One region of the Streptomyces sp. NPDC028289 genome, then DNA from elsewhere that is predicted to be linked to it. Evidence: riboswitches for the same ligand, from Rfam matches in the RefSeq annotation. Region 1 holds a riboswitch; the other holds the start of a gene.
What was found. Region 1 has a riboswitch for glycine ahead of gcvT (glycine cleavage system aminomethyltransferase GcvT). Riboswitches for the same ligand answer to the same signal wherever they lie in the genome.

Region 1 (15,441 bases):
CGACGAACTCACGCTCCCGCAGGGCGAGGGTCTGGCCGCGCACGATCCGGCCCAGGTAGGGCCAGTTGAAGAAGCCGATGACGAATATGAGCACGCTCAGGTGCAGCGGCAGTCCGTTCAGGCCGAACGCGCCGCCCTGGAGGGTGGCGGAGATGGCGATGGCGAACAGCAGGAGGGGGAAGGCCAGGAAGGTGTCCATCAGCCGGCTGATGACCGAGTCGACCCGGCCGCCGTAGTAGCCCGCGACGACGCCCATGATCGCGCCGATCACGTTGGACAGGATCGTCGAGCCGAAGGCGACGACCAGCGACACCCAGGAGCCCTCCAGGATGCGGGTGGCGATGTCGCGGCCGAACTTCGGATCCACGCCCAGCGGGTGATCGAGGCTCATGCCGCCCCAGCCGCCGTTGGGCAGCGAGGTGTTGGCGTCGATCAGCTCCTGGTGGAAGGCGTTGGGGTCGAGACCGAACAGGGCCTGGATGGGGCGGGCGAGGATCGCGACGAGAATCAGCAGAACGACAACGATGCCGCCGGCCACGGCGACCCTGTCCTTCTTGAACCGGGTCCAGGCGATCTGTCCGAGGGAACGACCCTCGATCTGCCCCTTACCGGCACCCTCCAGCACAGCCTCCGGCTGTGCCTCGGCTGCCGCCCCGGTGGTCTCGATCGGTGCGGTCACGGTGAGCGACCCCTCTCGCCGGCGGTGACCGGCCTACGCCAGCCGCGGATTGCGGCTTTGTCGACTTGCTCGATCATGAGGTTTAAACCGACCTCATGTCTGACTGGCGAGTCTTCAGCGTCGTCGCGATCACCCGCCAGATCTGGCGAAGAAAGTATGCGCAACCGTGATGCAGTCCGAGGGATTCCGTTATCCGAACAGTGGGTAACGCCCCTCGGACACGGGTCAGTTGGGACAGAACGCCGAATCCGGCCGGAACGGAGCGTTCCGGCGTCATCTACGCGCGGAGAAATGTGTTCGTTACGTAAATCTTGTGAACCCCCTCGGTCGACCCGAGGGGAGAGCGCCCCGTCGCGTCAGTAACCGCCCTGGGCCGGTGGATACCCGTACCCCGTCGCCGGCGCCGGCGGCAGCGCCGCGTGGGCTTCGCGGTCGTAGAACGGCCGTGCCGTCGCCCGCATCCACATCACGACCGGGTCGTACTCGTCGGTCATCGCGACCGTCGACACCGGCAGCCCGTCCGGCACCGCCCCGATCGACTGCTGCATCATCCCCCGCACCGAGTCCACGGCCGGCGGCGAGGTGTCGTACACGTCCAGGCCGATCGCGAGGTACGGCGCCCCGAGGGCCGGCTGCACCCAGGCGCGGCGCAGGGAGCGCACCGCGGGGGTGCGGTGGGCGTTCTGCGTGAGCAGGGCGTAGAACTGCGGGATCTCGATGGCCGGTTCGGTGAGCCGGAGCGGGCCGGCCGGCTGGCGGTCCAGGCCGGTGGCGATGCGGCGCAGGTCCAGCCAGGGGATGCCGACGCCGCCGCCCGGTGCGTGCGGGTTGAGCCAGAGGCCGAAGTGGTCGGGGTAGAGGGTGCGGGCCACGTCGATGCCGTCGACCACCTCGTACGAGCGGTTCCAGCCGCTCGCGGAGAGTTCCTGGGCCGAGGTCACACAGGGGGCGTAGCCGTGGCCCTCGACCTCCATGTTCCCGTACTGGGCGTCGGGGGAGCCGGCCTGGCCGTGCCAGAGGAGCATCCAGATCTGGCCGGAGGAGGGCGTGGCGAGGGCGCGGAGGAGTGCCTCGTAGGCGTCGTAGCGCCCGGGGGTTACCTGGCGCAGCATGTGCTCGACCTGTCCGGTCGCCGCGGTGCCGCTGGCGCTCACGTGTTACCGCCCCTTCATCTGGTGCCCCGCGTTTGGAGACAGCTTATGCGCCCAGGGGGCGGGGGCCGATTGTCCGTGCGCGGGTGCGGCTTCGTGGTGGCTGGTCGCGCAGTTCCCCGCGCCCCTTGGTTGGCTGCCCTGAGGGCGTTTCTAGTGGCCGTATTGATAGAAGGGACGCACGTTCTCCCGCATCCAGTGGCCGACCGGGTCGTCCGCCACGTCGAGCAGGACCAGGTTCACCGGCCACCTCACCGGCACCCGGCCCAGTGCCTTGCCCAGGGCCTCCAGGGGCAGGGCGCGCACGTCGCCCTCCCACTGGGAGAGTTCGACGCCCACGAACATCACCGGGTCCGCAGTCTCGACCGCGGCGAGGCAGCGGCGGGCCGAGGCGACGACGCCGATCGCCGCGAACTCCGCCGACGCCGCGGCCAGGAAGTCCATCGGGTCGTCCTGCCAGTCCGGTTCGAAGAGGCGGACCCGGCCGCCGGAGGCGGGGCCGTCCAGTTCGGTACGGCCGGTCCGGCAGAGCTGGGCGACCGCCTCCGGCGGCAGCGGGACCCCGACGACTCCCCCGGGGTTCACGGCGATGCCGACCTGCGGGGGCAGCCCGCGGGCGAACTCGACCGCCGGGGCGATCGTGTACGACAGATGGGAGCCGGCCACCAGGCGGAACTGCTCCTCGGAGCTGAAGACCGGCACGTACACCTGGCCCGCGATCTCCGTCGTGGGCAGGTCCAGCGGGCCGCTGTGCGGGCCGCCGCCCTCGGGCAGCGGGATCCACAGGAAACTCCGGCCCAGTACCTCGATGAGCCGGCCCGCCGCCGCGGGCACGCCGAGGGAGGCCGACAGGACCTCCTCCAGTTCGTTGCCGGGCCACCCGCCGTGCGGGTGGGGGTGCGCCTGTGCCGGGAAGTCCGCGGGAATGTCCGCCGGGAAGTCCATCTGCCTACCGCCTGCTGGAAACCACTGGTGAGGCTGGAAAGGCTAGCGGGTGACACCGACAAAGCCACCCCACCAGCCGATTCAGGCCGCGAAGGCGATCCGGCGCAGTACGTCCGCCGCGTCCCGGTCGAGGAGGACCGCCGAACCGACGCCCTCGGGCAGCCTCCCCTTCTCCGCCGCGCGCAGCAGCCGCCCGGCCGCCCGGCGGTGGCGCAGGAAGGCGTACCGGGAGACGCCCCGGCCGCGTTCGCGCTGGCCGTCCAGTGCCGTGCCCGGCGTGACGTCGAGGAGCAGCAGGTGCAGGGTGCCGCCGCGGCGGCGGGCCTCCCGGGCCAGCCAGTCGCGCACCCAGGCCTGGGTCCCGCAGTCGTGCACGACCACGCCCTCGCCGGTGCCGAGGGCCCGACGCAGCCCGGCGTAGTGGGCGATGCGGACCAGCGGGCGGTAGACGGCGTACGGCAGGAGGCGGGCCAGGCGGGAGTCCCAGCGGTCGCGGGTGTCCTGGGAGTCGATACGGATGCCCTGGACGGTGCGGTGCATCAGGGTGGACTTGCCGCTGCCGGGCAGCCCCGTGACCACGACCAGGTCACGGGGGCCGAAGAGCAGGCCGTGCGGGCTGTGCCCGGCGCGATCGCGCAGGTCGCGGACGACCGGTGCGGGGAGCTCGCCGCACCGCTCGCGGGCCGGGGCCGCCGGCTGCCGGGGCACGGCGATGCCCGTCGTCGTCGCGTATGCCGTGGTCCTTGTCACCGTGATCGTCCTCCCTGGGGGTTCAGGAAAGGTTCTCCCCACTTAACGTAAAGAGAAGGTAATCACGGCGTCTCGCGGTTCCGTTCGCGTACTGCCACAGGCCCGTCACAGAACGGAGGGCCAGGTCCGGCCTGCCACGGCCCCGGGCGGCGTGCAATGATGTCCGCGCCAACTGCATACCGGCCGCTTGAATCCGCGCGGGAGAGTCCCCAGCCGTCTTCGCTGGGGCGCCGAAGGAGCAAGTCCCTCCCTTGAATCTCTCAGGCCCCGTTACCGCGCGGGCGAGGCACATCTGAAAAGCGGGCCGCTGTGTCAGTGGCTCCACCCAAGGTGCAAGTCGTGGTCACATCCGTGGTCAGGGCGAACCTCTCAGGTTCCGATGACAGATGGGGAGGACAGCCCTCGCCTGTCATGCCCTTGGGACCTCCGGGAGACGACCGACCGATGAGCAGTACCGATTCCGCCGCACCCCGCCGTACCGCGCTCGATGCCCTGCACCGCTCGCTCGGCGCGACCATGACCGACTTCGCCGGCTGGGACATGCCCCTGCGCTACGGCTCCGAGCGCGACGAGCACGTCGCCGTACGGACCAGGGCCGGGCTCTTCGACCTCTCCCACATGGGCGAGATCACCGTGACCGGCCCCCAGGCCGCCGCCCTGCTGAACCACGCCCTGGTCGGCAACATCGCCTCCGTCGGCGTGGGCCGGGCCCGCTACACCATGATCTGCCGGGCCGACGGCGGCATCCTGGACGACCTGATCGTCTACCGGCTGGCCGAGGCCGAGTACATGGTCGTCGCCAACGCCTCCAACGCCCAGGTCGTCCTCGACGCGCTCGTGGAACGCTCCGCCGGCTTCGAGGCCGAGGTCCGCGACGACCGGGACGCGTACGCGCTGATCGCCGTCCAGGGCCCGGAGTCCCCGGGCATCCTCGCCTCCCTCACCGACGCCGACCTGGACGGGCTGAAGTACTACGCCGGGCTGCCCGGCACCGTCGCCGGCGTCCCGGCGCTGATCGCACGCACCGGCTACACCGGCGAGGACGGCTTCGAGCTGTTCGTGAAGCCGGAGCACGCGGTGGAGCTGTGGCAGGCGCTGACCAAGGCGGGTTCCGCGGTGGGCCTGGTGCCGTGCGGTCTCTCCTGCCGGGACACGCTGCGGCTGGAGGCGGGCATGCCGCTGTACGGGCATGAGCTCACCACCTCGCTCACCCCTTTCGACGCCGGGCTCGGCCGGGTGGTGAAGTTCGAGAAGGAGGGCGACTTCGTGGGGCGCGCGGCGCTCGCCGAGGCCGCCGCCCGAGCGGAGCAGAAGCCGCCGCGGGTGCTCGTCGGCCTGGTCGCCGAAGGCCGCCGGGTGCCCCGCGCCGGATACCCGGTGGTCGCCGGCGGCGAGGTGATCGGCGAGGTCACCTCGGGCGCCCCCTCCCCCACCCTGGGCAAGCCGATCGCCATGGCGTACGTCGACGCCGCGCACTCGGCGCCGGGCACGGCAGGCGTCGGCGTGGACATCCGGGGCAGTCACGAGCCGTACGAAGTCGTGCCGCTGCCGTTCTACAAGCGCCGGAAGTGATCACCCCAACCGGCGTCGGCAACAGCCACCGGGCGTGACCTGGCGCACATCGCCGCTGGTCACGCGCGTTCCCAGCAGTCCCCCATTCACCAGCACTCCCCCGCGTACAGGAGAATTCAGGCCATGAGCAACCCCCAGCAGCTGCGTTACAGCAAGGAGCACGAGTGGCTGACGGCCGCCGAGGACGGCGTGGCGACGGTCGGCATCACGGAGCACGCGGCCAACGCGCTCGGTGACGTCGTCTTCGTCCAGCTCCCGGCGGTCGGCGACACGGTGACCGCGGGTGAGTCCTGCGGCGAGCTGGAGTCGACCAAGTCGGTGTCCGACCTGTACGCGCCGGTCACCGGTGAGATCACCGCGGTCAACGAGGACGTCGTCGACGACCCGTCCCTGGTGAACTCGGCCCCCTTCGAGGGCGGCTGGCTGTTCAAGGTGCGCGTCACGGACGAGCCGGACGACCTGCTCTCCGCCGACGAGTACACCGCCTTCACCGCCGGCTGAGAGCCGCCGCAGACCCCGGCCTAGGAGTCGTAGAAACAGATGTCCGTTCTGAACACGCCCCTGCACGAGCTCGACCCCGAGGTAGCCGCCGCGGTCGACGCCGAGCTGGCGCGCCAGCAGTCCACCCTGGAGATGATCGCCTCGGAGAACTTCGCTCCGCTGGCGGTCATGGAGGCGCAGGGCTCGGTCCTCACCAACAAGTACGCCGAGGGCTACCCGGGCCGCCGCTACTACGGCGGCTGCGAGCACGTCGACGTCACCGAGCAGATCGCCATCGACCGGGTGAAGGAGCTGTTCGGCGCCGAGTACGCCAACGTGCAGCCGCACTCCGGTGCCTCCGCCAACCAGGCGGCCCTGTTCGCGCTGGCCCAGCCCGGCGACACCATCCTGGGCCTGGACCTCGCCCACGGCGGCCACCTGACCCACGGCATGCGGCTGAACTTCTCCGGCAAGCAGTTCGACGTGGTCGCCTACCACGTCGACGACTCCGGTCTGGTCGACATGGCCGAGGTGGAGCGGCTCGCCAAGGAGCACCGCCCGAAGGTGATCATCGCAGGCTGGTCGGCGTACCCGCGGCAGCTGGACTTCGCGGAGTTCCGCCGGATCGCCGACGAGGTCGAGGCCTGCCTGTGGGTCGACATGGCGCACTTCGCCGGCCTGGTCGCGGCGGGGCTGCACCCGAACCCGGTCCCCTACGCGGACGTGGTCACCTCCACCACCCACAAGACGCTCGGCGGACCGCGCGGCGGGATCATCCTCGCCAAGCAGGCCTTCGCGAAGAAGCTGAACTCGTCCGTCTTCCCGGGCTTCCAGGGCGGTCCCCTGGAGCACGTGATCGCGGCGAAGGCGGTCTCCTTCAAGGTCGCCGCCTCGGAGGACTTCAAGGAGCGCCAGCGTCGTACGGTGGAGGGTGCGCGGATCCTGGCGGAGCGGCTCACCGCCGCCGACGCCCGCGAGGCCGGCGTGAACGTCCTGTCCGGCGGCACGGACGTCCACCTGATCCTCGTCGACCTGCGTGCGTCGGAGCTGGACGGACAGCAGGCCGAGGACCGGCTCCACGAGGTCGGCATCACGGTCAACCGCAACGCCGTCCCGAACGACCCGCGGCCGCCGATGGTCACCTCGGGTCTGCGGATCGGCACCCCGGCGCTGGCCACCCGCGGCTTCACGACCGAGGACTTCGCCGAGGTCGCGGACGTGATCGCCGAGACGCTGAAGCCGTCCTACGACGCGGCGGCCCTGAAGGCCCGGGTCGAGGCGCTGACGGCGAAGCACCCGCTTTACCCCGGTCTGAACAAGTAGTTCCCTGGTGGGGGCACCCGACGGCGTGTGCCCCCGCCCTCTCTGGAGGAGTTCCCGTGGCCATCTCGGTCTTCGACCTGTTCTCGATCGGCATCGGCCCGTCGAGCTCCCACACCGTCGGCCCGATGCGCGCGGCCCGGATGTTCGCCCGCCGCCTGCGCAACGAGGACCTGCTGGAGTCCGTCGCCTCGATACGTTCCGAGCTGTACGGCTCCCTCGGCGCGACCGGCCACGGCCACGGCACCCCCAAGGCCGTGCTGCTCGGTCTGGAGGGCGCCTCGCCGCGCACGGTGGACGTGGAGACCGCGGACGACCGCATCGAGGCGATCAAGGCCACGCGCCGCCTGTCCCTCCTCGGCGAGCACGAGATCCCGTTCTCCTTCGACGACGACCTGAAGCTCCACCGCCGCAAGGCACTCCCCTACCACGCGAACGGCATGACCCTCTGGGCCTACGACGCGTCCGGGGCCGAGCTCCTCTCCAAGACGTACTACTCGGTCGGCGGCGGGTTCGTCGTCGACGAGGAAGCGGTCGGCGCGGACCGCATCAAACTCGACGACACGGTCCTGAAGTACCCCTTCCGCACGGGCGACGAGCTGCTGCGCCTGACGAAGGAGACGGGTCTGTCGATCTCCGCGCTGATGCTGGAGAACGAGCGGGCCTGGCGCACCGAGGAGGAGATCCGCGCGGGCCTGCTGGACATCTGGCGGGTGATGCAGGCGTGCGTCTCCCGCGGCATGTCCCGGGAGGGCATCCTGCCGGGCGGGCTCCGGGTGAAGCGCCGGGCCGCCGTGACCGCGCGCCAACTGCGCGCCGAGGGCGACCCGCTGGCGCACGCGATGGAGTGGATCACGCTCTACGCGATGGCCGTGAACGAGGAGAACGCGGCGGGCGGCCGGGTGGTCACCGCCCCCACGAACGGCGCGGCGGGCATCATCCCGGCGGTCCTGCACTACTACATCAACTTCGTCCCGGGCGCCGACGAGGACGGCGTGGTCCGCTTCCTCCTCGCGGCCGGCGCGATCGGCATGCTCTTCAAGGAGAACGCGTCCATCTCCGGCGCCGAGGTCGGCTGCCAGGGCGAGGTCGGCTCGGCCTGCTCGATGGCGGCGGGCGCGCTCGCCGAGGTCCTCGGCGGCTCGCCCGAACAGGTCGAGAACGCGGCCGAGATCGGCATGGAGCACAACCTCGGCCTCACCTGCGACCCGGTCGGCGGCCTGGTCCAGATCCCCTGCATCGAACGCAACGGCATGGCCGCGGTCAAGGCGGTCACCGCGGCCCGCATGGCCATGCGCGGCGACGGCTCCCACAAGGTGTCCCTGGACAAGGTCATCAAGACCATGAAGGACACGGGCGCCGACATGAGCGTCAAGTACAAGGAGACGGCCCGGGGCGGGCTGGCGGTGAACATCATCGAGTGCTAGGGAAAGGGGCCCTGACCGGCCCGTTCCTGTCTTTCGGCACTGTCGGGGGCCTTCCCTGCTCACACGGCGGAAAGTCCCCGGAGAGTCTCCGGGACAGACTTGAAAGTCCCCGAAAAGTCCCCGGCGTGTCCCCGGACCGACGATGCTTCCAGGGTGTGTGAGCAGGGCCTCCTCTGGGTCGCCTCCTGTCTCCTCGTGGTGCCTGCTGGTTCCCGGACAGCGAAGTCGGTCGCCGGCGTCGCGCTGCCCTGTGCCGACCGGGACTGGTGAGCAAAAGATCTTGCCGAACCTGCTCGCGATCTGGCTGAGGGTTCAGCCTTGGCGCTGGAAATGGACAGTCGAGCCGGCTCCTGTACCGCGTACTGGTGAGCGCGTCGACGTATCGCGTACACCGGCCGCCTGTGCAGGCATCATGTGCAACGGCCTTACGGGGAGGCCCCTCCCGACACCGCCCGACCGCGATGTCGCCCCCGGGAGAAAGATGTCGACGCCGTCCGGTCGCCCGGCGGCATGCTGAGGACTGCGCACCGCATCGTGGAAGCGCGCTCCTTGCGCCGGGCCCTGTACCGAAGGCCGGGGTGGGTCGCCCCTGTTCGGGAGCGTCCCACCCCGGCTGTCGGCCGTTCTCTACTTTCTCTTGAGGGTGAAGTTCTCGGTGACGGTGGACTTCTTCTTGATCTTCACCGTCGCGACGGTCGGCTGGAAGCCGTCCTTGGCGACGATGACGGTGAGCGGGTTGTTGCGGACGTCGAGCCACAGGGCGTACCCGCCGTGGGTGTCCGTCGTCAGCGTGTAGCTGGTGGCCCAGGTGTCGATCTGGACGGTGGCCCCGGCGATCGGCGCGGTGCCGCCGTCCGCGGTGACCCCCAGCACTGTGCCGGTGATCTTGCCCCAGGTCTTGGGCGGGGCGACGTCCATCTCCACGGGGAGACCGGGCACGGAGTACGGGGTGTCGGAGCTGACGGACAACCGGGCGGTGAAGTCTCCCGGCTGGGTCACCTCGGCCACGGAGGCGTCCAGGGTGATCGTCACCTTCGAGCTCTTGCCGGGCTGGAGGGTGAGCTGCTGTTCGCTCTCGCTCAGCCAGCTGACGTCGGCCGTTTCTCCCTGGTCGTAGCCCGGCAGCACCTCCACCGTCGTTGCGGGGGTTGCGAGCGCGACGCCGCCACCGACCTTGAAGAAGCCGAGCGCACCTCCGCCGCGGTAGGTGGCGGTGTCGGCGTTGGGCAGGGTGGTCCAGGTGCCGGCCTTCGGGTCGAAGGCGAAGGCCTGGTTGGTGATGCTGTTCTGGGTGACGCCACTGGCGGTGACGAGCAGGCCGTTGGCGGAGGTGTAGGCGGCGCCCCAGAGGGTGATCGGCAGGTCGGCGACCTGTGACCACGCGTTGGCGGCGGGGTCGTAGACGTAGGAGTGCTTGTCCTCGCTGTTGCCGTTCAGACCGCCGGCGCAGTAGAGCTTGCCGCTGATGCCGGCGCAGGAACTCCAGGAGATCGACTCCGGGTAGTCGGCCACGGTGGACCATGTGTCGGCAGCCGGGTCGTAGACGGTGACGTCCGTGCTGCCGCAGGATTCCGCCCCGCAGCCGCCGACCACGTAGAGCTTGCCGTCGAGCACGGCGTTGCCGGAGCCGGCGTAGGGCTTGGGCGAGGCGGCGCCGGTGGTCCAGGTGTCGCTTGCCGGGTCGTAGATCTCCAGCTTGGAGTCGGGGTCGCCGCTGGCTCCCCAGCCGCCGACGGCGTAGAACTTGCCGTCGATGAAGCCGTGGGCGGGATCCTCCCGGGTGTCCGCCGCGCCGGCCAGCTTGGTCCAGGTACCGGCGACCGGGTCGAGGACGTACATGTCCTTGGTGTCGGCGCTGCCGTTGAAGCCGAAGGCGGAGTAGACCTTCCCGTCGTTGGTGGCGACAGCGTTGTCCATCAGCTTGACCGGCAGGTCGGGGGCCGCCTGCCAGGCGTCACCGGCGGCTCCCGGAGCCACCTTGGCGGTGGTGCCCGCGGCGGTCGCGGCGGCCTTGCTCGACAGCGGGGAGTAGGTGCCCTTGACCAGTTTCAGCGGGGCGCCGCCCGCGGACTCGATGCTGAACCCGCCGGGCTGTTCCCCCAGTTTGACGGTGGCGGCCGCCGTGCCGGTGTTCTTGATGGTCAGGCTCTCGGTGGTCTGCTCGCCCCAGCCGACCGACGCGGTGACCGAGGTCTTGTCCAGGGTCAGCTGCCCGGCGCCGAGTGCGAAGTCCGCGCCGACAGCGCTGTCGGCCGCCACCTTCACCGTCTTGTCGAGGCCCGTGTAGTGCGGCTTCGCCGCGGTGAAGCCGTGGCTGCCGAGGGAGGAGAACAGGGCGTAGACGCCGTCGCCCAGGGCGGGGTCGTCGGGAGTGGCGAGGGTGACGGCGCTCTGCTTGTCGTCGTCCTTGTTCGTCACGGTGGCGCCGACCAGCCCCGTGGAGGTGTTGGCATCCGTCACGGTGCCGGTAAGCAGACCGCCGGGCAGGGCCGTGACGTGGCGGTCGCCGACGAAAACGTTGTCAACCTTCCACCACCAGCCGAACGAGCTGGTGAAGTGGAAGCGTAGCTGGACCGATGCCTTGCCGGCGTAGTCGGTCAGCGGGAGTTCGACCTTCTGCGCGCCGAAGGTGGTCTCCGTGGCGGACCAGAGACTGGTCCAGGTGGCACCACCGTCGGTGGTCACGTCGACGCCCGCGCTCTGGCCCCCGATGGCCCAGTAGTCGTTGGCGAAGGAGATCTCGGGTGCGGAGTTGCCGGTGAAGTCGTACACGGGGCTGAGCAGTTGCGAGTCCTGGTGCGCGCCGTTGCCGTAGTGGTCGCTGTCGACGACGGCGAACCCGCCGTCGCCGCCGGTGGTGTTGCCGCGTGAGCCCGGGTCGTCGAAGGCCCAGCCGCCGGTCGTCCCGTCGGCGTTGACCACGCTCCAGCCCTTCGGGGCGGAGTCGGTCGAGTCGAACGTCTCGGTGGTGCCTTCGTCATGCACCGAGTAACCGGTGGGCGCGGTGGCCCCCCACGGGTCGACCGGGACCGCGACGTTCAGACTCTGGTCGGAGTCCCCGACGGTGATCTTCTTGGTGGGCGACGTGTAGCCGGGATAGGCGCTGTCCACGTGCAGGGTGTAGTCGTGGCCCTGAGGCAGCTTCAGGTCGAAGGAGCCGGTGAGGGGGTCGGTCCACACCGGACCGCCGGGGACGCCGTCCGCGGTGATCCTGGCGTAGAGCGGCCAGCCGTGGCCGGAGCCGTCGGTGACCTTGCCGGAGACCGTCCGGCTGGGGACCGGGGCCAGGGCGAAGTTCTTGGTGAGGGTGTCGCCGTCGGCGAGGGACACGCCGGAGGCCGTGCTGGTGGCGTAGCCGTAGGCTTCGACGGTGATGTCGTAGCTGCCCACCGGCAGGACGAGCGAGTAGGTCCCGTCGGCGGCGGTGTGCGCGGTGCCGCCGCCCTGGGTGGTGACGGTGGCTCCGGCGACCGGCTTGCCGGTGCTGTCGTCGGTGACGGTGCCGGAGAGCTTCCCGTGCGGGCCGCTGCGGAACGCGGCCAGCCCGTCGGGCGTGCCCAGGCCGGTCGGGCCGTCGTACCCGGCACCGGCGGTGCACAGGTAGGCGGGAGTGCAGGTGCCGTTGTCGCCGCTGGTCACGTCATTGAGACCGGCCCCGGAGGCGTACGGATAGGAGTTGGGGTACGTGCCCGCGACAGGGGTCCCGGCGTCCGCGTACACACTGGCGATGATCGGAGAGGCGGCGCTGGTGCCGCCGTACACCTGCCAGCCGCCACCCCCGTAGGTCTGGTAGACCGCGACGCCGGTGGCCGGGTCGGCCACCGCGGAGACGTCCGCGACGGTGCGCTTGTCGCATCCGGTGTCCGTCTGGAAGGCCGGCTTGGGCTCGTAGAGGGAGCAGCCGGATCCCGGGCCCAGGCCATCGCGGTTCCAGACCGACTCGGACCAGCCGCGTGCGGTGCCGGAGTCCCGGACCAGTGAGGTGCCGCCGACCGAGGTCACGTAGGGAGAGACGGCAGGGTAGGCCACCCCGTAGTCGCTGTCACCCGAGGAGGCGACCACAGCGACACCGGGGTGGTTGTAATGGGCGTCGTACGTCGTCTCGTCCGGGGTCTCGCCGCTGCCCGGGGTGCTGTTGTAGTTGGTGCCGTAGGAGTTGGAGACGTACTTGGCACCGAGCGCGACCGCCTGGTCGACAGCCGCCCCGAGGTCCTCGAAGCTCGGCTGGTCCGCCTCGACGAGCAGGATGTGCGCGTTCGGCGCGGCCGCGGAGACCATATCCAGGTCGAGTGAGATCTCGCCGGCCCAGCCGGAGTCGGGCGCGGGGTAGTCGGTGCCGCCGCGCTCGTCGGCCTTGGTGAAGCAGCCGTTTGCCGTGGTACAGGCGGGCAGCCCGTACTGCTCGCGGTAGACGGCCAGGTCGGCCTCGGCGCTGGGGTCGTCATAGGCGTCGACGATGGCGATCGTCTGGCCCGCACCGCCGTCAGCGGGAAGGCTGTAGGCGCTCTGCAGGTCCCCGGCGCCGTAGCCGCTGGGGCTGACGGAGGCGGCCAGCAGGCCCTTGACGGCCTTGGTGTCGGTGCGGCGCAGGGCGAAACAGGCGGCCTCGCCCTTCTTGGGCGTGGCGCAGGAGGGTTCGAGGGCGGCCTTCTTCTTGGCCGAGGATGCCGAGGCAACGGACGGGGGCGCCGCGTGGGCCGGGATCTGCATGCCCAGGACCGTCATGGCGGCGGCACTCAGGACCGTCAGGCAGGCGGCGGCTCTTCGGCGTAAAGCTGAACCGGTTCTCGGTGAGACGCGCAAAACGTTACTCCTCAGTTTGCATTGCAAGGGTCGACTCGTATGCGGTTCCCGGTCGACGGCGGATACGGATAGTCGTATTCGCCACCATCAATTGGCGTACCCTGAAGGGCAATTGACAATAAACGCCGTGTTACATGTGCATGTCATTCGGTCGAATCCGCAAAAGAGGGCCGCGATCCGGGCCGGAAATAAATTTCCATGCCGACGGGACCCCGCCGCTAAATCACAAAAGCGTGGGCCTATTTCTGCACGGTAATTATTTTCAGTCGGCTGCGGGGCGGCCGGGGACCGGGGCGCACACTCTGCGGCGGCCACGGGAGTTGTCGGTCCGGACATGTGGTCAGAACGGAGATCACCGCACCGGTGACCTGTGATCATCCTGATCTCGGCAGCCTCGCCTGACAAGGTCCGCCGCCTGTGGGCCCGCGCAGTTGCACACTTGCGTAGCATCGGCGTGAACCTCGTTCCGATCTTCCGAGGAGTCGCTGGTGGACGTGTCCTCCCTAGATGCGTTGTGGCCAGGCACCGGCCTGGGCGCCGTCGCCCGGCAGGCACTGGAATACCTGGTCGGCCATCCGGACGCGGACGAGGACGCGGTCGCGGCAGGGATCGGCGTGCCGGCCCCGGCGGCCCGGACCGCCCTGCGGTCCCTGGAGGCCGAACTCCTGGCCGTACGCGTCAGGGAACGGCCCACGCGCTGGAGTGCCAGCCCGCCCCGCTCCTCGCTGGGCGCCCTTCTCGCCCGTAGACGACAGGAGTTGGCCAGGGCAGAGCTGTACGCGGAACAGCTCCACGAGGTCTATCGCACGGCCCCGGGCCGGCAGATCGCCTCGGACCTCTTCGAGGTGGTCGAGAGCGATGAACAGGTCGGCGCCCGCTATGCACACCTTCTGAGGAGCAGTCGGCAGGAGGTCCTGCATTTCGCGAAGCCGCCGTATGTGACCTCGCGGATCGCCCCTACCGACGCTTCAACCTCGGCGGGCGCCACGGTCCGTCCCGGCGTCCGGCTCCGGTCCGTGTACGACAGCGACGGAATGGCGGACGACGGATGCCTGGAGACGGCCCTCCGGGGCGAGGCTACGGAAGGGGAGCTGCGGCTCATGCCCGGACTGCCCATGAAACTCGTCATCTTCGACGGTGTCGCGGCGATCATGCCGCTGCGGCGGGACGATCCCGCCGCGGGGTCACTTGTCGTGCACTCCTCGACACTGCTGGACGTACTGACCGCCCTCTTCGAGAGCGTATGGGAGCGTGCGGTGCCCCTCTCACTGGAAAGCCGGCCCGCTTCGCCCACCGCGAGCCCCGAGAGACAGGATGGCGCTCTCCACAGTCGGACGCGGGACATTCTTCGCCTGATGTCCGCCGGGATGAAGGACGATGCCATCGCGCGCGCCTTGCGGCTCAGTCGCCGGACCGTTCAGACCCACATCAGCGATCTGGGGAGACAACTGGGCGCACGGACCCGCTTCCAGATAGCCCTGCTGGCCCAGGAACGCGGCTGGTTCGGGGATCCGGAGGATTGACGTGCCCCCGGCCCCGAAGGACTTTGTCGGCGGATGCGGTGACCGCTGTCAGGCCGGATCACAGCCCGCGAGTCGGCCCGGCGGGGACGGGTGACCGATGACGCGGCAGGCACGGTCTTCCGTTGTGGTGATCAGCGAACTCGACACTCCTTGATCACCGGACGCGGTGCCTGCATGCGCATCCGCCGCCCCGTCATGAACCGCCCACCACCGCAGACTTGGGGTGTCGGACCCAACCGACGCCTTCGGGCCGACCGCGAGAACGACGGAGCCCCGACCGCCACCGGCCGAAAATCCCCCGAGTAAACCCCACTGATCGACTCGATCAAGAAAATCCCGGCAAACCCGCATGCCAATGGGCTTGTCGCGTCCGCCGCCCCCTGCTCCGTCAAGTACAAGGAGACGGCGCGGGGTGGGCTGGCTGTGAACATCATCGAGTGCTAGCGATACGGGCCTGCACGAAGGAACGACCAGCACCGACCGCCCGCCGCCGTCGTCCAGCGCCCCGCAGCAGTGTCGGACGGCCTTTCCGGCGCGCCTCAGGGTGCGTGCATCATCCACGCGAACCGGTCCGTATAGCCGGTCTATAGGGGACTCGCCCAGCCTGACACCGATCGAATGCTGTCGCGTATACGCCCCGCAACACCGCGGCGCGGCCAGCGCTCCGTCTCCACGGCTCCGGCGGGAAGGCAGACAACCCATGGCCGAGACAGGCACGCTCCCCCTCCTGGGGTGCACGCCCGAGAGCGGCCAGCTGCGGCAGCCGTACGGAAACTGAGCCGCCGTGGGGA
Region 2 (15,441 bases), on a different contig from region 1:
CGCCCTGATCGTCTTCCCGAAACTCGCCCTGGGTTTGTCCGGCTTCGAGACCGGCGTCGCCGTCATGCCGCACGTCAAGGGCGAGCCGGGCGACACCGAGCAGCAACCCACCGGGCGGATCCGGGACACCAAGAAGCTCCTCACCACGGCCGCCCTGATCATGAGCTGCTTCCTGATCGCGACCAGCTTCATCACCACGCTGCTGATCCCGGAGAACGAGTTCAAGCCCGGCGGCGACGCCAACGGCCGCGCCCTCGCCTACCTGGCGCACGAGTACCTCGGCAACGCCTTCGGCACGGTCTACGACGTCTCGACCATCGCCATCCTGTGGTTCGCCGGCGCCTCCGCGATGGCCGGCCTGCTCAACCTCATGCCCCGCTACCTGCCCCGCTACGGCATGGCCCCGCACTGGGCCCGCGCCGTCCGCCCGATGGTCATCGTCTTCACCCTGATCGCCTTCCTGGTCACCTGGATCTTCGACGCCTCCGTCGACGCGCAGGGCGGCGCCTACGCCACCGGTGTGCTGGTGCTGATCAGCTCCGCGGCGGTCGCGGTGACCATCGCCGCCCGCAAGGCCGGGCAGCGCAAGTGGACGATCGGGTTCGGGGTCATCTCGGCGGTCTTCCTCTACACGACCGTCGTGAACGTCATCGAGCGGCCCGACGGTGTGAAGATCGGTGCCTGCTTCATCGTCGGCATCATCCTGGTCTCGCTGCTCTCCCGCCTCGCCCGCGCCTTCGAGCTGCGCGTGACGAGCGTGGCCCTCGACGACATGGCGGAACGATTCATCCGCGATATGGCCAGCCGCAAGATGCGGTTCATCGCCAACGAGCCGGACCGGCGCGACAAGGCCGAGTACCGCGACAAGATCGAGCAGATCCGGGCCGACAACGAGATGCCCGAGCAGGAGGACTTCGTCTTCGTCGAGGTGACGGTCACCGACCCCTCCGAGTTCGAGGCGGGTCTGACCGTCCGCGGCGAGGTCCTGCACAACCGCTACCGCGTGCTGACCCTGGAGTCGGCCTCCATCCCCAACGCCCTGGCCGCGCTGTTGCTGCACGTCCGGGACGAGACCGGCTGCATCCCGCACATCTACTTCGAGTGGACCGAGGGCAGCCCGTTCGCCAACTTCCTGCGCTTCTTCCTCTTCGGCCAGGGCGAGGTCGCCCCGGTCACCCGCGAGGTGCTGCGCGAGGCTGAGCCGGACCGCGCCCGGCGGCCGCGCGTCCACACGGGCTGAGGGCCGCAGGCCGGACACGGGGGCACACGGGGGCACACGGGGCACGGGCACAGGGCACAGGGGGCACAGGCCGTAAGAATCCCGTCAAGAACCGCTCGGTCCGCATAAGAACCCTGTCAGCGGTCACTCCCCCGCGGCCACCGACCCCCTACCGTCGGCCTCATGGAGGACAGAAGACCCGGGGGCCGGGCGGCCGGTGACCGAACCTGGCGCGGCAGCGCGCGTCTGGCCGTCGGCTCTGCCCTCGGCTTCGGGGGGCTGACGTTCGCGGTGGACTGGGACGCCGGCACGCTCACCCCGGCCCGCGCCCTGCTCTGGGTGCTCCTGTCGGCCGCGATCCTCCTCATGCTGCTGCCGGCCCGCGTCACGGCGGGCCCCGGCTGGCTGGCCGTCCATGGCCCGCTCCGCCGCCGTACCGTCCGCACCGACTCCCTCGTGTACGTCGGCCAGTACGGGGACGTCGCCGCGCATCTGGTCCTGCGCGACACCCGGGGCAACCGGCTGGAGCTCGACCCGGGTGTCCTGCACGCCAACCCCCTGCTCTGGCACGAACTGGACACCGGCGTCCGCCGCTCCCTGGAACGCGGCACCCTGCGCCGGGGCACCGAGGTGCTGGCACGGCTCGGCCACGAGATCGACGACACGAACGCACGCGCGGTTCTCGAGGCGTCCGGCCTCACCTGACCGGCGACCCCACGTCCGCGCACCCCGCCACCCGGCCCTATGGTGAGCGCATGCCCTCCTACACGATCGGCCAGGCGGCACGGCTGCTCGGCGTCAGCCCGGACACCGCCCGCCGCTGGGCCGACGCGGGCCGGATGGCCACCCACCGGGACGAGGGCGGCCGGCGGCTCATCGACGGCACGGACCTCGCGGCGTTCTCCGTCGAACTGGCCAAGGCCGGCACCGCCGAGGAGGACGCCTCCTACACCTCGGTCCGCAACGCCTTCCCCGGCATCGTCACCGCGATCAAACTCGGCGACGTCGCCGCCCAGGTCGAGATCCAGGCCGGCCCGCACCGGCTGGTCTCCCTCCTGACCCGGGAGGCGGTCGAGGAACTCGGCCTGGAGGTCGGCATGGAGGCCACCGCCCGGGTGAAGTCCACGAACGTGCACATCGACCGCGTCTGACGGCTCACCCGGCCGGTACGGCCGTACCGCCCTACGTTCGCCCGTTCACCTGCACAGCAGGGCGGCCCACAGGTCCAGCCGGTCGCCCAACCGGGACAGCCCGTTCAACCCGGTCGCCCCCGCCCTGGCCAACGCGGTGCGGGACGCGACGGGCGTGCGGTTCACGAAGTCGCCGCTGACACGCGACCGGGTGTGGCGGACTCTGGATGCCAGCCGCCGTACCCCCCGTCCACCCGGATCCCCCTGATGCCGCTGATGTGCCTGGCCCCGCAACGGTCCTGGGGCAGCACCAGTTGGGGTCCCGCCCCGTCCAGCGGGCTGTCGTCGATGCTGACGCCGAGCAGAACCGGGGCGTGGGCGAAGTCGGGGTCGATCTCGGTCCAGGAGAGCAGCGCGTGGTGCCCGTCGGCGCCGGAGACCGCGATGAGGAAGCGCAGCCGGTCCTTGCGGCGGCCGGGGTCGAATTCGGGTCCGGCCGCGGTGAGGACGTCGTACAGCCGCGGTCCGGTGAAGCCGTGGTGCTGGATGCCGCTGGTGGCGCACTCGAAGCTGACCCGCACCCGGTGCTGGGGCCAGCGCAGGAGGTCGGGCACGGTCAGCCGGGCCGGTCGTGCGAGGTCTCCGGTGAGGACGAATTCGGCGAGCGTCATGTGCGGCCACCTCCCGGATGACGGTACCCGCAGCGCGTCACCGTACAAACGCACATGCCAGCTTCAATCGCCATGTATGCAGCTCATGCGATGTGACAGAAGACTTACGCCTGGCAATTGCGGCAGTATCATCGCCAGGCGGCCGATAGACGGTTCGCGGCAGGGCGCGACAGATTGTTCATGGAATCCAGAGGAGTTCACTCGTGATGACCCGTTCCGTTCGCCGGACCCGGCGGACGCTCCAGGTGGCCGGTGCCTCGGTCGCGGCCCTGCTGGCCCTGAGCGCCTGTTCCTCCTCCTCCTCCGACGACGACTCGTCCGCGACGACGAAGTCGGACACGTCGGCGGCGGCGACGCCCAAACTGTCGGGCTCGATCACCGTGTTCGCGGCGGCCTCGCTCCAGGAGAGCTTCACGACCCTGAAGGCCGACTTCGAGAAGGCCCACCCGGGCACCAAGGTCAACTTCAGCTTCGGCGGCAGTGACACCCTCGCCGCGCAGATCACGAGCGGTGCGCCGGCCGACGTCTTCGCCGCCGCGAGCGCCAAGACCATGGCGATCGTGACGGACAAGAAGGACACCGCCACCACGCCGGCCACCTTCGTCCGCAACCAGCTGGAGATCGCCACCCTGCCGGGCAACCCCGACAAGATCTCCTCCCTGAAGGACCTCACCAAGCCCTCGCTCAAGGTCGTCCTCTGCGACAAGACGGTGCCGTGCGGTGCCGCCGCGCAGAAGGCCCTGGACGCCGGCAAGCTGAAGCTCACCCCCGTCTCCTACGAGGAGGACGTGAAGTCCGCCCTCAACAAGGTGGTGCTGAAGGAGGCCGACGCGGCGGTCGTCTACAAGACCGACGTCAAGGCCGCCGGCAGCAAGGTCGAGGGCGTGGAGTTCCCCGAGTCCGCAAACGCGATCAACGACTACCCGATCGCCCTCCTGAAGAACGCCCCGAACCCGACGGTGGCCAAGGCGTTCATCGCCCTGGTGCAGTCCGCCGAGGGCCAGAAGGTGCTGAACGACGCCGGGTTCCTCAAGCCGTGACGAAGGCCGACGAGTCCGGCGCCGCGGCCGGCACCCTCACGGGCGGTCCGCGGCGCCGGCGCGTCCGGTCGGCCGTGCCGCTACCGCTCCTCCTCCCCGGAGCGGTAGCTCTGGTCTTCCTGCTCCTGCCGTTGGTCGCCCTGCTGGTGCGGGCCCCCTGGCGCAGCCTGCCGTCGCTGCTGACCAGTACCGAGGTGTGGCAGGCCCTCCAGCTCTCCCTGGTCTGCGCGACGGCGGCGACGGCCGTGAGCCTGGTCCTGGGCGTACCGCTGGCCTGGCTGCTGGCCCGCACGGAGTTCCCCGGCCGGGGCTTCGTACGGGCGCTGGTCACCCTTCCCCTCGTCCTCCCCCCGGTGGTGGGCGGTGTGGCCCTGCTCCTGGCCCTCGGCCGCAACGGAGTGGTGGGCCAGTGGCTGGACGCCTGGTTCGGCATCACGCTCCCGTTCACCACGGCCGGTGTGGTGGTCGCCGAGTCCTTCGTGGCCATGCCGTTCCTGGTGATCAGCGTCGAGGGCACGCTGCGGGCCGCCGACCCCCGCTACGAGGAGGCCGCCACCACCCTGGGCGCCTCCCGTTTCACCGCGTTCCGCCGGGTCACGCTCCCCCTCATCGCCCCCGGCATCGCGGCCGGCGCGGTCCTGGCCTGGGCCCGTGCACTGGGCGAGTTCGGAGCGACGATCACCTTCGCCGGCAACTTCCCCGGCCGCACCCAGACCATGCCGCTCGCCGTCTACCTGGCCCTGCAGAACGACCCTGACGCGGCGATCGCCCTCAGCCTGGTGCTGCTGACGGTGTCGATCGCGGTACTGGCGGCACTGCGCGATCGTTGGATGACGGCATCTTGAGGACGACCTGGTGGACGACGCCCCGATGACACACCGACACCCCGCGGCCGCCGACGGCGCTCAGCCCCCGCAGGGGCCATCCGCACCCGACACTGATACCCACACGAGTGGTGCGGGTGGGAACCCCATCCCGGCCGAAGGCCGGGCGGCACCCCCCACCCACCTGCACCCGGCGACGCCCGGCCTCCACGCCCACCTCGTCGTCACCCGCCCCACCTTCCACCTCGACATCACCCTCACCGCCGCCCCCGGCGAGGTCGTCGCCCTCCTCGGCCCCAACGGCGCGGGCAAGACCACCGCCCTCCGCGCCCTGGCCGGCCTCACCCCCCTCACCGCCGGCCATCTCCACCTGGACGGCACGGAGTTGGACCGCACGCCCCCCGAATCCCGCCCGGTGGGCGTCGTCTTCCAGGACTACCTCCTCTTCCCCCACCTCACGGCCCTCGACAACGTCGCCTTCGGCCCCCGCTGCCAGGGCGCGACAAAGGCCGAGGCCCGCGCCCAGGCGACCGCCTGGCTGGACCGCATGGGCCTCACCGCGCACGCCGGCGTCAAACCCCGCCGACTCTCCGGCGGTCAGGCCCAGCGCGTCGCACTGGCCCGCGCGCTGGCCACCCGCCCCCGTCTCCTCCTCCTCGACGAACCCCTCGCCGCCCTGGACGCCCGCACCCGCCTCGACGTGCGTTCTCAACTCCGCCGTCATCTGGCCGAGTTCGAGGCGGTCGCGGTCCTGGTCACGCACGACCCGCTGGACGCCATGGTGCTGGCCGACCGCCTGGTCGTCATCGAACACGGCCGGGTCGTCCAGGAGGGCACGCCCGCCGACATCGCCCGCCACCCGCGCACGGACTACATCGCCCACCTGGTCGGCCTCAACCTCTACCGGGGCCGGGCCGAGGGTCACACGGTCGAACTGGACACGGCACCCTCGAACAGCACCACCATCACCACCACCGAAGTCCTCGCCGGTGACGTCTTCGTCGCGTTCCCGCCGAGCGCAGTCACCCTCTTCCGGGACCGCCCCACGGGCGCCAGCGCCCGCAACCTCTGGCGCTGCGAGGTCGCCGGCCTGGAGACCCACGGCGACCAGATCCGCGCCGACCTGACCGGGGAACTCGCCCTCGCCGCCGACCTCACCACGGTCGCCGCCGCGGAACTGGACCTGCACCCGGGCGCCACGGTCTGGGCGACGGTGAAGGCGACCCAGACACACGCCTACCCGGCGTGAAAGCGGGAGGCCCCGCCGAAGCGGGGCCTCCCTCACACCCTGTGCGTCAGTCCTCGTACGCGTCCAGCGGCGGACACGAGCACACCAGGTTCCGGTCGCCGAAGGCCTGGTCGATCCGGCGCACCGGCGGCCAGTACTTGTCGGCGGCGGACACGCCGCCTGGGAAGACGGCCTCCGTGCGGCTGTACTCGTGCTTCCACTCCCCACCGAGCGCGGCCGCGGTGTGCGGAGCCCCGCGCAGCGGGTTGTCCTCGGCGGGCCACTCCCCCGCCCCGACCTTGTCGATCTCCGCCCGGATGGCGATCATCGCCTCGCAGAACCGGTCCAGCTCACCGAGGTCCTCGGACTCGGTCGGCTCGATCATCAGCGTGCCGGCCACCGGGAAGGACATCGTCGGCGCGTGGAAGCCGTAGTCGATGAGCCGCTTCGCGACGTCGTCGACGCTCACTCCGGTCGCCTTGGTCAGCGGCCGCAGGTCGATGATGCACTCGTGCGCGACCAGCCCGCCGGGCCCGGTGTAGAGCACGGGGTAGTGCGGCTCCAGCCGCTTGGCGACGTAGTTGGCGCTGAGCACGGCCACCTGCGTGGCCCGCTTCAGCCCCTCGCCGCCCATGAGCCGGACGTACGCCCACGAGATCGGCAGGATCCCCGCGGATCCCCACGGCGCGGCCGAGATCGGCCCGACGCCGGTCTCCGGCCCGGCGGCGGGCTGGAGCGGGTGGTTCGGCAGGTACGGCGCCAGGTGGGCCCGTACGGCCACCGGACCGACGCCCGGACCGCCGCCGCCGTGCGGGATGCAGAAGGTCTTGTGCAGGTTGAGGTGGGAGACGTCCCCGCCGAAGTGCCCGGGCTTGGCCAGTCCGACCAGGGCGTTGAGGTTGGCGCCGTCGACGTACACCTGTCCGCCGGCCTCGTGCACCTGCGCGCAGATGTCCGCGACGTGCTCCTCGAACACCCCGTGCGTGGAGGGATAGGTGATCATCAGGACCGCGAGCTCGTCACGGTGCTGTTCGATCTTCGCCCGCAGGTCCTCGACGTCGATCTCGCCGTCCTCGGCGGTCTTCACGACGACGACCTTCATGCCCGCCATGACGGCGCTGGCGGCGTTGGTGCCGTGCGCGGAGGACGGGATCAGGCAGACGGTCCGCTGTGCGTCGCCGTTGGCGCGGTGGTACGCGCGTACGGCGAGCAGCCCGGCGAACTCGCCCTGCGATCCGGCGTTGGGCTGCAGCGACACCTTGTCGTACCCGGTGACCTCGGCGAGCCGCTCCTCCAGCTCCCGGATGAGGGTCAGGTAGCCCTGCGCCTGCTCGGCGGGCGCGAACGGGTGCAGCTGGCCGAACTCGGACCAGGTGACCGGTTCCATCTCGGTGGTCGCGTTGAGCTTCATGGTGCAGGAGCCCAGCGGGATCATGCCGCGGTCCAGCGCGTAGTCCCGGTCGGCGAGCCTGCGCAGGTAGCGGAGCATCGCGGTCTCGGAGCGGTGCTGCCGGAAGACGGGGTGGGCGAGGTAGCCGTCGGTGCGCAGCAGCGCCTCGGGCAGCGTGTCCTCAGTGACGGCGTCCAGCGCCTCGACGTCGCCCTCGACGCCGAAGGCCGTCCACACGGCGCCCAGCTGGGCGCGGGTGGTGGTCTCGTCGCAGGCCATGGAGACGTGGTCGGAGTCGACGAGCCGCAGGTTGACACCGCCCTGGCGGGCGGCGGCGACGATCTCGGCGGCCTTGCCGGGCACGCGCGCGGTGAGGGTGTCGAAGTAGGCGCCGTGCACGATCTCGACACCGCCGGCCGTGAGTCCCGCGGCGAGGATCGTGGCGTAGCGGTGCGTCCGCTGCGCGATGGCCTTGAGCCCCTCGGAACCGTGGTAGACGGCGTACATACCGGCCATCACGGCGAGCAGCACCTGCGCGGTGCAGATGTTGCTGGTGGCCTTCTCCCGCCGGATGTGCTGCTCGCGGGTCTGCAGCGCCAGCCGGTAAGCCTTGTTCCCGTCGGCGTCCACGGAGACGCCCACGAGCCGTCCGGGCAGGCTGCGCGCGAACTTCTCCCGGACCGCCATGTAACCGGCGTGCGGCCCGCCGAAGCCCATCGGCACACCGAACCGCTGGGTGGTGCCGACGGCGATGTCGGCCCCGAGCTCGCCCGGCGAGGTCAGCAGGGTCAGCGCGAGCAGGTCGGCGGCGACGGTGACGAGCGCGCCCACTGCGTGCGCCTGCTCGACGACGGCCTTGATGTCGCGTACGGCACCGGAGGCACCGGGGTACTGGACGAGGACCCCGTTGATCTCACGCCCGGCGAGGTCAGCCGGAATACCGTCGTGGAGGTCGGCGACCACGACCTCCACGCCCGTCGGCTCGGCCCGGGTCCGGATCACGGCGATGGTCTGCGGCAGCGCGTCCGCGTCGACGACGAAGACGCCCTTCTTGTTCTTGCCCATGCGCAGCGACAGGGCCATGGCCTCGGCGGCGGCCGTGCCCTCGTCGAGCAGCGAGGCACCGGAGGTGGGCAGCCCGGTGAGGTCGGCGACCACGGTCTGGAAGTTCAGCAGCGCTTCCAGCCGGCCCTGGGAGATCTCCGGCTGGTACGGCGTGTAGGCCGTGTACCAGGCGGGGTTCTCCATCACGTTGCGCAGGATCACGGGCGGCGTGAAGGTCCCGTAGTACCCCAGGCCGATCATCGAGTCGAGCACCTGGTTACGGTCGGCCAGCGACCGCAGCTCGGCCAGCACCTCGGCCTCGGTCCGGGCGGCCGGCAGCTCGAGCCGGTCGGCGTTCTTGATCACGTCCGGCACGGCGGCCGCGGTCAGGTCGTCGAGCGAGCCGTACCCGACCTGGGCGAGCATCTTGGCCCGAGCCTCGTGGTCGGGGCCGATATGGCGCTGCTCGAAGGGAATACCCTGCTCAAGCTCGGAGAGCGGAATGCGCTGGGCGGTCATTGCGGAGGCCTCCTGGTCTGACGCGACCTTCGAGGGGTACCCCGGCACGGGTACCCCGACGGCCTCCCCCTCTGTCATCTGACCTGAGAGCTTCGCCGGTGCGCCCTTGTGGACCACCGGCTTTCACCGTCGGTGAGAGCGGACACCGTCGGCATCCGCCCTGCTTTCCAGAGTGACCTCGTCCGTGCGGTACGTGAGCCTGAGAGATTCCGGGGAGGATTTGCTCCTTCGGCGCCTCCGGTTTCCCGGAGGACTCTCCCGCACGGGGTCAGCAGCCGCCTGCCAGCCTACCAGCGGGGGCAACACCGGAGTCTTCGAGTGGCCGCCTCCTTCAATGTGCTCTTTTGTAGTGCTTACGGATGAGTTGCGACCAAGTGGAGGGCCCGTGCAGACCGACATCGATCCGCGCAACCTGATCGGCCGCAAGGCGTTCGACCGCAACGGCACGAAGATCGGCACGATCGACGAGGTGTACCTCGACGACGCGACGGGCGTGCCGGAGTGGGCGGCCATACGCACCGGCCTGTTCTCCCGGGACGCCTTCGTGCCCCTGGAGCCCAGCGAACTGGTCGAGGGCACCCTGCAGGTCCCCTTCGACCGCGCCCTGATCAAAGACGCCCCCGACTTCGGCGTGGGCCGCCACCTCTCCCCGGAACAGGAACTCCAGCTCTACCACCACTACGGCCTGGACACGGCTCCCCCGCCCCACGACCATCCGGACCACGACTTCGGCAAGCTGGCGGGGACGGAGGACGCGGGGGCGTGACGCCGACGCCGGGTACGGTCGTGGTTTGGCCGCGGGCCGGTGAGGGCTGATCGCGCAGTTCCCCGCGCCCCTTCAGGTTTCTTCAGCCGCGGGCAGTCGTGCCGCTGGGGCGGCACGGGTGGGCGCAGCGCCACCCTGCCAGCGCCGGTGAGCCCCCCAGCGCCGACCCACGGTCACGTACGCACGCCGTCCGCCGAAACCCCCGGTGCCAACGGCAGCGGCTCCGCCGGCTCCAGCTCAGGGTCCTCGACCCGGAACGTCCGCACTCTCCCCGGCCCCATGGACCCCGGCGTCTCGAACCGCACCGTCACCCGCCCGAGCCCGCTCCCCTGCACCCATCCGTGCCCGTACTCGGCATGCCGCACGTCGTGCCCCGCGGGCCACCGCCGCTCGGCAACCACCTGCTCCTCAGCGACCGGCTCCGCCACGTCCTCCTCCGCCGCGAACTCCGCCGCCCCCTCCCCTGCCGCCGCCTGCGCGAACAGGTCCTCCTGCGTGTAGTCGGCCAGCCCCGACACCCCCACCCCCAGCAACCGCACGCCCCCCGTCGTGTCCACCGAGTCCAGCAACCGCGCGGCCGCCTCCCGCACCACCGTCGGGTCGTCGGTCGGCCCTCTGAGCGTCTCGGACCGGGTGAGCGTCGAGAAGTCGTACCGCCGCACCTTCAGCACGATGGTCCGCCCGGACAGCCCGGCCCCCCGCAGCCGCCGCACGCACCGGTCGGCCAGCCGCTGCACCTCCAGGCCCACCCGCAGCCGGTCGTGGATGTCCACGTCGTAGGTGTCCTCGACCGACACCGACTTCGTCTCCCGTTCGGCCACCACGGGCCGCTCGTCGTGCGCGAGCGCCATCGCGTACAGCGCGTGCCCGTGCGCCTTGCCGAGCAGCCGTACCAGCTCGTCCTCCCCCGCCTCGGCGATCTCGTCGACCGTGGTGATCCCGGCCCGCCGCAGATGGTCCCCCGTCGCCGGCCCCACCCCCGGCAGGGTCCGCACCGTCATCGGCCCGAGCATCGCCCGCTCCGTGCCCGGCTCGATCAGCACCAGTCCGTCCGGCTTGGCCTGTTCGGAGGCGATCTTCGCGAGCATCTTGGAGGCGGCGAGCCCGACGGACCCGGAGAGCCCCGTGGCGGCCCGTATGTCGGCGCGCAGCCTCTCCCCGACCAGCCGCGCCGACGTGGCGTCCCAGGCCACCCCACCGGCCTCCAGATCCACGAAGGCCTCGTCCAGGCTGAGCGGCTCCACCAGCGGGGAGAGCCCCCGCAGCAGCCCCATCACCTGCTCGCTGATCGACCGGTACAGCCCGAAGCGCGGCACCAGATACGCGGCGTTCGGCGCCAGCCGCCGCGCCTGCCCCATCGGCATCGCGGAGTGCACCCCGAAGACCCGGGCCTCGTACGACGCGGTGGCCACCACACCGCGCGGTCCGAGCCCGCCCACGACCACGGCCTTCCCGCGCAGGCTCGGCTTGGACGCCTGCTCCACCGAGGCGAAGAAGGCATCCATGTCGAGATGCAGGATCGTGGGCGCGTTTCTCACATCTCCGATGCTGCACCACACCACTGACAATGCCCCGGCACGGTTTCCCGTGCCGGGGCGTCACATGAGGCCTTCAGACCGCGCGGTTGCGCCGCCGCGCCAGTTCGTCGGCCGGGTTGTGGCCGACGAGCGTCTCCCCGGTGTCGACGCGCTCGCCGTGCAGCTGGGAGAGAGCGCTTTCCACGTCCCGCCACACCACGCCGACCGCGATCCCGAAGATGCCCTGACCGCCCTGGAGCAGGGCGTGCACCTCGTCGGGCGAGGTGCACTCGTAGACCGTGGCACCGTCGCTCATCAGGGTCATGCGCTCCAGATCGCGGAAACCGCGTTCCCTCAGGTGCTGGACGGCGGTGCGGATGTTCTGGAGTGAGACCCCGGTGTCCAGGAACCGCTTGACGATCTTCAGGACGACGACGTCCCGGAAGCTGTAGAGACGCTGGGTGCCCGACCCGTAGGCGGGCCGCACGCTGGGCTCGACCAGGCCGGTGCGGGCCCAGTAGTCGAGCTGCCGGTAGGTGATGCCGGCCGCCGCGCAGGCCGTGGGCCCGCGGTAGCCGATCTCCTCGGTGGCCATGGACGCCGCCCCTCCGCCGCTCGGCACTGCGGTCGGCCGCTGCGGGGCGTGACCGGCAATGCTGCTGTGAAGCGGGGACGGACCGCTCTCCCCGAAACCGCGTCCGGGGGCACCCCCAGCCATACCGTCGCCGCTGCTTCTCACGCCGACCTCCGTCCTTGACCTGCCTTCTCGACGGTAGGCAGTCACCAGGGGTGCGTCAACGATCGCCACACTCGGCACGCCGAGTGATAATCACCCTAGGAGTGGTTTCCCGTGCCCCACCGCGGGGAAAGGCTAGCCGAATGCTCTGGCGGGAGGCCGTAGGACGCTCTCAATGGCCGCTGGCAATTGCCCATGAGTTTCGGCTGTGACCAGCCCCGAACCGGCCCGTCACGGGCCTTCTGTCACGAACCGGCCCGGTCACCGACCTCCTGGTGGATGACGGGCCGATCCGGTCCCTCACTGGCTGCTGGTGCCGAAGTCCTCGGGCGAGATCTGGTCGAGGAACTCGCGGAACTTCTCCACCTCGTCCTCCTGCTCGTCCGGGATCGCGATGCCCGCGTCGTCCAGCACCGTGTCACTGCCGTAGATCGGCGTTCCGGTGCGCAGCGCCAGCGCTATGGCGTCGGACGGACGGGCGCTCACCTCGACCCCGCTGGCGAAGACCAGCTCCGCGTAGAAGACGCCCTCACGCAGGTCCGTGATGCGCACTTCGGTGAGCTCCTGGCCGACGGCCTCCAGCACGTCCTTGAACAGGTCGTGCGTCAGCGGCCTGGCAGGCGCCATGCCCTGCTGGGCGAACGCGATCGCCGTTGCCTCCCCCGGCCCGATCCAGATGGGGAGGTAACGGTCGCCTCCCACTTCGCGCAGGAGCACGATCGGTTGGTTGGAGGGCATTTCCACCCGGACACCTACGACATCGAGCTCGTTCACACAGCAACCCTAGGCCGTGCCCGGGACGTTTGGGTAGTCGGGCCGGGAACGCGCGCCCGATCCGGCCTCCGCCCGGGTCCTGTCGTGGTACTCACGGCAGCCGCACCCCCAGCGCCGTCTGCATCAGCGCGGCATGCAGTTTCACCGTGAGCGCCGCCAGCTCCTTCGTACGGGCCTCCGCATGGGCCCTGGTCTGCGGGTTGCGGTGGCGCTTGAGCGGCGCCACCACCTGGTCCACCAGGCCCGCCTCCCGGTCGGCGGCGGCCTTCATCGCCCGCAGATGGCGTGGCTCGATCCCGAACCGGCCCAGCTCGGCCACGAGAGAGGCCACAGTGACCGTTTCGGCGTCGTACACGCCGTCCTCCAGCGGAGCGATCAGCCCGTACGACTCCCACTCCGCGAGGCAGTTCTCGTCGATGTCGGCGGCCGCGAGCAGCTCGTCCCGGCCGATCCGCGCCACCGTGGGCGCCTCGGAGACCACCGGCACGGCCTCACCGTCCCGCTGCCGCCCCAGCACGGGCGGCTGTACCGCCTCGCCGCGCTCCATGGCCTCCAGGTACTCCCGGATGACCTTGAGCGGCAGATAGTGGTCCCGCTGCATCCGCAGGACGTGCCCGAGACGCTCCACGTCCCCGGCACTGAACTTCCGGTACCCGGAAGGAGTACGGCGCGGCTCGATGAGCCCCTCCGACTCCAGAAAACGGATCTTGGAGATGGTGACTTCGGGGAACTCGTCGCGCAGCACGTTCAGCACCGTGCCGATGCTCATCAGCCCGGGTTCCGTGGCGGCGGTGCCGTGACCGGTACCGCCGCTCGGTGTGTGCAGCATGGACCTTCTTCCCTGGGTCCTCCAGGCGAGCTCCGGAGGGTCAGATGCCCTGCCGGCTCGCATAGAAGACCAGCCGGTACTTGCCGATCTGGACCTCGTCACCGTTCGACAGAGCAACCTGGTCGATGCGCTCCCGGTTGACGTACGTGCCGTTGAGGCTGCCGACGTCGGCCACCGTGAAAGAGCCGTCCGGCTGACGGCGGAACTCCACGTGCCGACGCGAGACCGTCACGTCGTCCAGGAAGATGTCGCTCTGCGGGTGGCGGCCGGCCGTGGTCAGGTCGCTGTCCAGCAGGAACCGGCTGCCCGAGTTCGGGCCCCGGCGCACGACCAGCAGCGCGGAGCCGAGCGGCAGCGCGTCGACCGCCGCCTGCGCCTCCGGAGAGAGCGACGGCATCTGGGTCTGGCCAGTGACCTCGGCGTCGTAGGCCTCAAGGCCGGAGATCGAGATCGTGGACGTCGTCTCCGACGCACGCTCGGGGACGGCGCCCGCGCGCAACGGGGCTCCGCAGTTGGAACAGAAGCGGGCGTTCTCCGCGTTGCGGTTACCGCACCTCGTACAAACCAGGGCCGACATGGACGGATCCTCCTGCCGCGGCTGCCCCGCCGGGGCGTTGGACGCGTACGGGCCGGAGGCGAACCCTCCACCCGTACCTGAGGTTGACGGTTGCCGGAAACCTATGCCGCCGGACTGGGACGGGTCAACTGACGGCGCGCCCTGACCTCCCGAAATGTCACCCCCCGGACCAGCCACCTGGTCCCGGAACAGCGGGCGCTGGCCCTCCGCGTCGGGCTGTGCCCGATGGCGCGCGGTCGCGTTGTCGCTACCCTCTCGCGCGCTCTTGCCGAACAACTTCGCAAACAACTTCACGGGCGATTCCCCTTGACCGAAACAGACCCGCCCGTGGGGCAGGACGAACCCTGACTGAATAAACCGGCAGACCCGGACAACCACACAACGTCCGTATCCACCAGACAGTTTCCACCACGCTCCGGTTCCCCGGTGCGCCGACCCCCCGCATCCTCATGCCCTCGCCGGACGTCCCCCATGCACCACCGGTTCACTGTGAGGACGACCGAGCGTAGTCAGGCTGCTTCGCCGGTCGCAAGGCATCCACGACGATCTTGGCCGATCGCTCGACGGTCACAGTCGCCTGTTCCTTCTCGAGGGTCTGCACCACGCCTCCGGGGATGTTGAGGGCCGGTTCGAGGTCCTGCGGCTTGCCGATCACCTTGAAAACGTAGGGCTGGGTGATCTTGTTCCCGTCGACGCTCACACTCTTCCCGGAGTCGGTGAGGTAGGTGCCGGCGATCACCCGGACCCCGTCGACCTGGATCGCCTCCGCGCCGGCCGCGCGCAACTCCTGGATCGCGTCGAGCAGCATGTCCGCCTGCACCGTCCCCTTCGGGTCGTCGACCGTCATCGTGATGCCAGGACCCTGCGCCGCCACGGTGCCCGCGAGGATACCGAGTTGCCGCTCCTTCTCGGCCGTCTGCCTGCGGGCCTCCGCCGCCTGGTCGGAGCTGCTCTGCAACTCCTGGCGCTGCTTCTCGAGTCCTGTCTTCTCGTCCTCAAGACGCTGAGTACGGTCGTCCAGTTCATCGAGGATGCGGACAAGATCTTCCTGACGGGCCCCGCGCAGCGCGCTGTCGCTGTCGCTGTTCGACGCCACCTGCACGGCGAGCCCGAACCCGAGCCCGAACAGCAGCACGGCGACGATCAGTTGGGCCCGGCTCACCCGCGGCGGCCACAG

Region 2: it holds a riboswitch for glycine, as region 1 does, so the genes downstream of both, gcvP (aminomethyl-transferring glycine dehydrogenase) here and gcvT (glycine cleavage system aminomethyltransferase GcvT) in region 1, are expected to answer to the same signal.

What each region holds. Positions count from the first base shown of each region.
Region 1 is NZ_JBVHTI010000014.1:89,774-105,214, forward strand. It holds gene ACZ4UV_RS48245 (ABC transporter permease) at 1-679, opposite strand, end outside; gene ACZ4UV_RS48250 (enhanced serine sensitivity protein SseB C-terminal domain-containing protein) at 1,036-1,833, opposite strand; gene ACZ4UV_RS48255 (enhanced serine sensitivity protein SseB) at 1,984-2,775, opposite strand; gene ACZ4UV_RS48260 (AAA family ATPase) at 2,857-3,531, opposite strand; glycine riboswitch at 3,714-3,811, shown strand; glycine riboswitch at 3,812-3,921, shown strand; gene gcvT (glycine cleavage system aminomethyltransferase GcvT) at 3,970-5,097, shown strand; gene gcvH (glycine cleavage system protein GcvH) at 5,221-5,598, shown strand; gene glyA (serine hydroxymethyltransferase) at 5,638-6,900, shown strand; gene ACZ4UV_RS48280 (L-serine ammonia-lyase) at 6,957-8,324, shown strand; gene ACZ4UV_RS48285 (carboxypeptidase regulatory-like domain-containing protein) at 8,952-13,049, opposite strand; gene ACZ4UV_RS48290 (helix-turn-helix transcriptional regulator) at 13,616-14,650, shown strand.
Region 2 is NZ_JBVHTI010000008.1:4,936-20,376, reverse strand. It holds gene ACZ4UV_RS36745 (APC family permease) at 1-1,240, shown strand, start outside; gene ACZ4UV_RS36740 (hypothetical protein) at 1,403-1,924, shown strand; gene ACZ4UV_RS36735 (TOBE domain-containing protein) at 1,975-2,370, shown strand; gene ACZ4UV_RS36730 (molybdopterin-dependent oxidoreductase) at 2,532-3,020, opposite strand; gene modA (molybdate ABC transporter substrate-binding protein) at 3,227-4,060, shown strand; gene modB (molybdate ABC transporter permease subunit) at 4,057-4,905, shown strand; gene ACZ4UV_RS36715 (ABC transporter ATP-binding protein) at 4,931-6,133, shown strand; gene gcvP (aminomethyl-transferring glycine dehydrogenase) at 6,180-9,065, opposite strand; glycine riboswitch at 9,243-9,336, opposite strand; gene ACZ4UV_RS36705 (PRC-barrel domain-containing protein) at 9,451-9,831, shown strand; gene ACZ4UV_RS36700 (DNA polymerase IV) at 10,005-11,369, opposite strand; gene ACZ4UV_RS36695 (MerR family transcriptional regulator) at 11,443-12,087, opposite strand; gene ACZ4UV_RS36690 (bifunctional nuclease family protein) at 12,385-12,858, opposite strand; gene ftsR (transcriptional regulator FtsR) at 12,950-13,687, opposite strand; gene ACZ4UV_RS36680 (FHA domain-containing protein) at 13,728-14,558, opposite strand; gene ACZ4UV_RS36675 (DUF881 domain-containing protein) at 14,749-15,441, opposite strand, start outside.